3 regions of the Halomonas sp. PAMB 3264 genome follow, and region 3 is predicted to be linked to each of the others. Evidence: predicted binding sites of a transcription regulator. Region 3 holds the regulator's gene; each other region holds the start of a gene.
The links. Region 3 encodes LexA, which represses DNA repair genes until DNA is damaged. Its sites were predicted from a motif close to TACTGTNTANNTANACAGTA; they were not measured.

Region 1: a site for LexA is predicted at 1,376-1,395, ahead of RN347_RS10515 (PA0069 family radical SAM protein). Genes of this name have one in related genera too.
Region 2: a site for LexA is predicted at 1,470-1,489, ahead of recN (DNA repair protein RecN). Genes of this name have one in related genera too.

The regions. Positions count from the first base shown of each region.
Region 1 covers NZ_CP134866.1:2,323,952-2,326,219, reverse strand. Annotated here, with positions in the region: gene RN347_RS10520 (hypothetical protein) at 7-258, shown strand; gene RN347_RS10515 (PA0069 family radical SAM protein) at 265-1,350, opposite strand; gene RN347_RS10510 (alkaline phosphatase) at 1,531-2,268, shown strand, end outside.
Region 2 covers NZ_CP134866.1:397,882-400,149, forward strand. Annotated here, with positions in the region: gene recN (DNA repair protein RecN) at 1-1,423, opposite strand, end outside; gene grpE (nucleotide exchange factor GrpE) at 1,636-2,268, shown strand, end outside.
Region 3 covers NZ_CP134866.1:2,084,358-2,086,625, reverse strand. Annotated here, with positions in the region: gene purU (formyltetrahydrofolate deformylase) at 83-937, shown strand; gene lexA (transcriptional repressor LexA) at 1,131-1,805, opposite strand; gene RN347_RS09360 (TetR/AcrR family transcriptional regulator) at 2,022-2,268, shown strand, end outside.

The DNA.
Region 1 (2,268 bases), 240 kb from region 3:
GGCGCCATGAGTATTGAACAAGGTTCCAGGCCAAGCCTGCACACCACCTCGACCGCCGAACTCAAGGCGATGTTGAACGACTCGGTGGAGATCATCGACGAAATTCGCGCTGAGCTCGACGCCCGAGAAGCCCAGACTCAGGAGCTCGAAAAGATGGACACCCTGATGGTCGAGGCCCGGCCGAAGCTTCAGGAGATCCGCGGCTTCTTCGCGCTGGTGCTCGACGAGCTCAAGGCGCGGCGCGGCCCGAACCGTTAGCGTTGGTTAGTCGAACAGGTCGCCCTGAGTACGGGGTGGCCTGAAGTCGCGCGTGTTGAGCCCCTGCTCGGCGCGGGGCTGCATGCCCCATTGACGGCTGGCGCGCTTGAAGCGCTGCTCGATCATGTCGACGAACACGCCTTCACCGCGAAAGCGCTTGCCGAACGCCGCCTCGTTGGTCTTGCCGCCCCGGCACTGGCGAATCAGGCTCATCACCTTGTCGGCGCGCTCGGGGTAGTGGGCCACCAGCCACGCCTGGAACAGCGGCGCGACCTCGCGGGGCAGGCGTAGAAGCATCCAGCTCGCGGTGCGCGCGCCGGCGCCGCGGGCCGCCTCGATCAGCCGCTCGATTTCGTGGTCGGTCAGCCCCGGTATCACCGGCGAGATCAACACCCCCACCGGCACCCCGGCGGCGCTGAGTTCGCGAATCACCTTCAGCCGCGCCTGGGGCGAAGCCGCTCGCGGCTCCAGGGTGCGCTTCAAGTCGCCGTCCAGGCTCGTCAGACTCACCAGCACCCGTACCAGTCGGTGCTCGGCCATCTGTTTCAAAAGATCCAGATCGCGCAGTACGAGGCTTCCCTTGGTCACCAGCGTGACCGGGTGGCGGCATTCGAGCAAAAACGCGAGCAGGCTCCGAGTGGTGCGGTATCTAGCCTCGATCGGTTGATAACAGTCGGTGTTGCCGGACAGGTTGATCGGCCGGCAAACGTAGCCCGGTTTCGCAAGTTCGTCGCGCAGGTGCTCGAGCATGCCGGTACGCGCGATCAGCCGGGTTTCGAAATCGAGCCCTGGCGACATGTCCCAGTAGGCGTGCGAGGGCCGGGCGAAGCAGTAGATGCAGCCATGCTCGCAGCCGCGGTAAGGATTGAGCGAGCGATCAAAGGAGAGATCCGGTGAGCTGTTCCACGCAAGCGCGCTCTTGCTTGGCTCCTCGCGTACCTCGGTGGCAAGGCTTAAAGGAGCGTGCTCCTGCCACCAGCCGTCGGATTCCTCGACGCTGACACTCGGCGCAAAGCGGTTGTGCGGGTCGAACGTTGCCCCGCGGCCCTTGTGAACGACACTGCCCCGGGGGAGGGCGCGTGAATCCGACATGACGCTATCCGATCGGCAATAGGTTGACTGTATGAATATACACTATATTACCGCTCGTGCTAACGACAACCGCTGGCCGTGGTGAACGGAGTGTCACTGAAATCGCGCTAAACGTTCATCCCGCTGTCATCTGGCGTGGCTAATTTAAGTCTCTCTTAATCAATGACTTGGATGAACAGCATGGTCGCTTTCAAACGCTGCGCGCTCGCGCTTGCCTTGGGTGCCGTTTTTGCCACGCCGGCGCTTGCCCAACAACACAGTGCCAAAAACGTCATTTTGATGATCACCGACGGTGCGGGTATCGAAACCTTCCGCGCCGCCAGCTACTACCGCCACGCAGTGCTGGGTCAGGAAGTGTACGACGACTTCGACACCCAGGTTTTCGCCGCTACCTACCCGCTGACTACCGCCACCGAGCCGACCATGAGCGACGAAGGCAAGGTCGAGTTCGACCCTGCCGAGCTCTGGAGCGATGAAGCGGCCGAGGGCGTGGGCTTCGAAGGCAAGCTGGGCGACTACGACAGCTATTTCGCCGGCTACAACTACGCCCGTGAGAACTTCACCGACAGCGCCGCCGCCGGCACGGCGTTGGCCACCGGCCAGAAGACCTACAACAGCGCCATCAACTGGTCGAACAACGACGAGCGCATGAAGCACATCGGCGAGTACGTGGTCGAAAGCGGTCGGGCGCTGGGCGTGGTCAGCTCGGTGCAGCTGAGCCACGCGACGCCCGCCGCGTTTCTGGGCCACAGCCCTAGCCGCAACGAATACGCCGCGCTGGGTGAAGAGATCATTGACTCGGGCCTTGCCACCGTAGTGTTCGGCGCCGGCCACCCGTACTTCGACGACGCCGGTAACGCGGTCGACAATCCGGACGAAGACGCCTTTCGCTACGTGGGCGGCGAAGCCACCTGGCAG
Region 2 (2,268 bases), 1.7 Mb from region 3:
GCAGTTGGCCGACGATTTCGGCCGTAGCGCCAGAGATGCCCACATCCACTTCGTCGAACACCAGACTCGGGATGGTGGAGTGGCTGGCCGCGACCACCTGGATGGCCAGACTGATGCGTGAAAGCTCACCGCCAGAGGCGACCTTCGTCAGCGGCCGGGCGGGTTGGCCAGGGTTGGCGCTGATCAAAAACTGTACCTGATCCAGCCCGTCCTGAGCGGGCGTTTCGCGGCTCGAGACGGCCACCTCGAAGCGCGCCTTGCCCATGGCCAGAAACGCGAGCTGCTGCTGCACTTCCTTGCCCAGTTTGCCGGCGGCTTTTTGACGCGCCTCGGAAAGCGCCCTGGCGTCCTGACGGTAGCGCTCACGGTATTCGGCGACCTGACTGCTTAGCGACTCGAGGTCTTCATCGCTTGCCTCCAGCTGGGCCACTTCGCGGGCAAGCGACTGGTGCAGCGCGTAGAGCTCCTCCGGGGCGACGTGATGCTTTCGCGCGATGCGGTGCACATCCGTAAGGCGCTCGTCGACCCACGACAGGCGCTCCGGGTCGAGCTCGGTGACACTGGCAAAGCGGGCGAGCTCGCCCGTGGCCTCTTCGACCTGAATGCGGGCGTCCGAGAGCATCGCTAGCGTGTTGGCCAGCACGCCCTTGTCGCTGCCAGGCAGGGCGCTGAGCCGGGCATAAGCCTGATTGAGTAGCGAAAGTGCGCCGCCGTCATCGCTTTCGCAGCACTCCACGGCGAACTGGGTTTCACGCAGGGTCTCCTCGGCGTGGGCAAGCGTCGACTGCTCCTCTTCGAGCACCTCGAGTTCACCTTCGCCCAGCGCCAGCTGGTCGAGCTCCTCGACCTGGTAGCGCAGAAGCTGGCGGCGCGCTTCGACTTCGCTCCCCGCTTCGCTGCGCTTTTTAAGCCGTGCGCGGGTCGCGCGCCACTCCTTGAAGGTTTCGGCCAGCGCCTGGCGTTTACCCTTGAGACCGGCGTAGTCGTCCAAAAGCGCCAGGTGAGTCTCTTCGCGCATCAGCGCCTGGTGGGCGTGCTGGCCGTGGACCTGAATCAGCAGCTCGCCAAGCGTCTTGAGATCGGCAATGGTCGCCGGCTGGCCGTTGATCCACGCCTTGGAGCGGCCGCTGGCGGTCACCACGCGGCGAAGCAAGCACTCCTGAGAGGAGAGTTCGCGCGCCTCGAGCCACTCGGCGGCGGCGGGCAGGCGGGCAATGTCGAAGTTGGCCGAAAGGTCGGTGCGTTCGCGGCCGTGGCGCACGCTCCCCGCGTCGGCGCGCTCGCCCAGGCAAAGCCCCAGGGCGCCGAGCAGGATGGATTTACCCGCCCCGGTCTCCCCGGTGATGGCAGTCATGCCGTCGGTCAAATCGAGTTCCAGACGGTCAACGATGGCGTAATCCTGAATGACGAGCTGAGTCAGCATAGGGCCTCCCGGGCAGGGCTCTATAGAAACTGGATGCTTATACAATGATTGTTGTTTTATACAGTAGTCGATAACTCACTTCAATGCCCCTCTTGAGATGCCAAACAAGGCCCCCATATAGCGTGCATACGCATTAATGAACCCGTTTAACTCACACACTTTATTTCAACCAGCGGGCGCTTACGCGCCGCGACCGCATTCAGGAGTACGGCATGGCGAAAGAACCGCAAACCCCGATCGATGACGAGCTGGCCCGCCAGGAGCAGGACGCCGAAGTAACCGAGCAGGCCGACGAAGAGCGCCTGATCGAAGGCGATCTCGAAGGTGTACTGGACGATGAGTCGCCGCTGGGTACCGAAACGTTCGACGAAGGCGTGAGCAACCCGGAAGCCGAGGTGCTGGCGGCCCGCGTCGAGGAGCTCGAACAGAGTCTTTCCGAGGCGAAGGATCAGTCGCTCAGAGCGTCTGCCGAGGCCCAGAACGTGCGTCGCCGCGCCGAAGCGGAAGCGGAGAAGGCGCGCAAGTTCGCTCTCGAGAAGTTCGTCAAGGAGCTGCTGCCGGTGGTGGATAGCCTGGAAAAAGCGCTGGACAGCATGCAAGAGGATGCCTCTGACGCGCACCGTGAAGGTGTGTCCATGACGCTCAAGATGCAGCTCGACGTGCTCAACAAGTTCGGCGTCGAAAGCGTCGAACCCAGTGGCGAGCCCTTCGACCCGCAGGTTCATGAGGCCCTGACCATGGTGCCCAACCCGGAACTCGAGCCCAACACGGTAATGGAAGTCGTGCAGAAGGGGTATTTGCTCAACGGACGCCTGGTGCGCCCGGCGATGGTCGTGGTCAGCCAG
Region 3 (2,268 bases):
ACACTAACGCCCCCCAAGGCCTCAACGGTTCTTGACGACCCCGTCGGGTCGCGTCTTCGAAACGTGTATCAAGAGTGTATTCATGTCGCATTATTACCGTTTAGTGGTTTCCTGCCCCGATCAGGTAGGCATCGTGGCGCGCGTGTCGAGCTTCATTGCTCAGCACGGCGGCTCCATCACCGAGGCGAGCCAGCACTCGGATCTGCAAACGGGCCGATTTTTCATGCGCTACGAGATTCTCGCCGACTCCATCGGCATGAGCGCGGCCGAGCTCGAACAGGCGTTTGCGCCCATCGCCAACGCGTTTTCGATGCAGTGGGCGCTGGTCGATACCCAAAAGCGGCGCCGGGTCGTGATCATGGTGTCGAAAGAGTCCCACTGCCTGGTCGATCTGCTCTACCGCTGGCAGGCTGGCGAGCTCGACTGCGACATCGTGGGCATCATCTCCAACCACCCGGACATGCGCGCGCTAAGCGAGTGGTACGGGATCGATTATCACCACATCGCGGTCGACCCCAGCGACAAGCAGCCCGCGTTCGATGCGGTGCAGCGCCAAGTCGAGGCGCTCGAGGCGGACTGCATCGTGCTGGCGCGCTACATGCAGATTTTGCCGCCGGCGCTCTGTAGCCAATACGCCGGCCAGATCATCAACATCCACCACAGCTTTTTGCCGTCGTTTGCCGGTGCCAAGCCCTATCACCAGGCGTTCGAGCGCGGCGTGAAGCTGATCGGCGCGACCTGCCACTACGTGACCGAAGAGCTTGACGCCGGCCCGATCATCGAACAGGACATCCACCGCGTCAGCCACTGTCACACGCCCACGGATCTGGTGCGCTTTGGCCGCGACGTGGAGAAGTCCGTGCTCGCCCGCGGGCTCAGGTGGCACCTGGAAGATCGCGTGCTGATCGACGGCAACAAGACGGTCGTCTTCAACTAAAAAACGGGGCACGAAAGTGCCCCGTTTTTGGTTTATAAGCTTGAGGATGACAATACGGGCCGCCGTGCCGGGCTGCCCGTAGCGAGGGTCTTTCGCCATGGATGGCGAAAGTAGCGCCCAGGGAAGGGTTCACAGCGCCCTCGCGCAGGGTTGCCCGGCACCGCCACATTTCCTGTCTCAATCGATAGGTCAATTAACCCAGCGCCTGGCCACTGCCGCCGCGAATCACGCCAACGCCGACACCTTCGATATCGAGCTGCTGGGTGCGAAGGTCGATTTCGATCGGGGCGAAATCGCTGTTCTCGGCGTGCAGCGTGACCTGGTGGCCGTCGCGGCGAAAACGCTTGACGGTGACTTCGTCCTCCAGGCGCGCCACGACGATCTGGCCGTCGCGTACCCGCTCGGTGCGGTGTACCGCCAGCAGGTCGCCTTCCAGAATGCCGATATCCTTCATCGACAGCCCGCGCACGCGCAGCAGGTAGTCGGCCTTCGGCGTGAAATACTCCGCCGGCAGCGGGCAGTAACGATCGATGTGTTCGGCGGCCAGAATCGGGCTGCCCGCGGCCACTTCGCCGATGATCGGCAGCCCCTGGGTCGCGGATTCGACGCTGTCGCTGGCCTCAGCGGCGGATTCCGGCGCTTCCACCCCTTCCTGATTGGGCAGGCGGATGCCGCGGGAGGTGTGGCGAATGATACGGATGGCGCCCTTGCGCTCGAGCGCGCGCAGGTGCTCTTCGGCCGCGTTGGGTGAGCGAAAGCCCAGCGCTTTGGCGATTTCAGCGCGGGTGGGTGGGTAGCCGTACTCGTTCATGGTCTTCACGATAAAATCGAATACGTGCTGCTGACGAACGGTAAGAGGACGAGGCATGGCTGACTCCAGGGTAAAAGGTAACTATAAAAATGACTTAAATATATGTGTTTAAGTATACAGTATGTTCCTCTGTCCAGTATATGACTCAAGCCACGGATTATAAAGCCGTTCGCCTTTAAAAGAGGGCATATCAGGGTTTCGCACGATTGAGCCCGGCGTTTTAATGACCTACTATTTCGCGATGTTTTAAACACTCGTTTTCTGGAGGGCGCCATGGCGCAGTCTGATACCGTCACGCGTATTCTGGATACGGCGGAGGTGCTGTTCGCCGAGCGTGGCTTTGCAGAGACCTCTCTGCGCAACATCACCAGCAAGGCGCGGGTGAACCTGGCGGCGGTGAACTACCACTTCGGTTCGAAAAAGGCGCTGATTCAGGCGGTGTTTGCGCGCTATCTCGACCCCTTCAGCCAACGCTTTCACGAAGCGCTGGATGAGCTGCACGCCCGCTATGGTGATGATG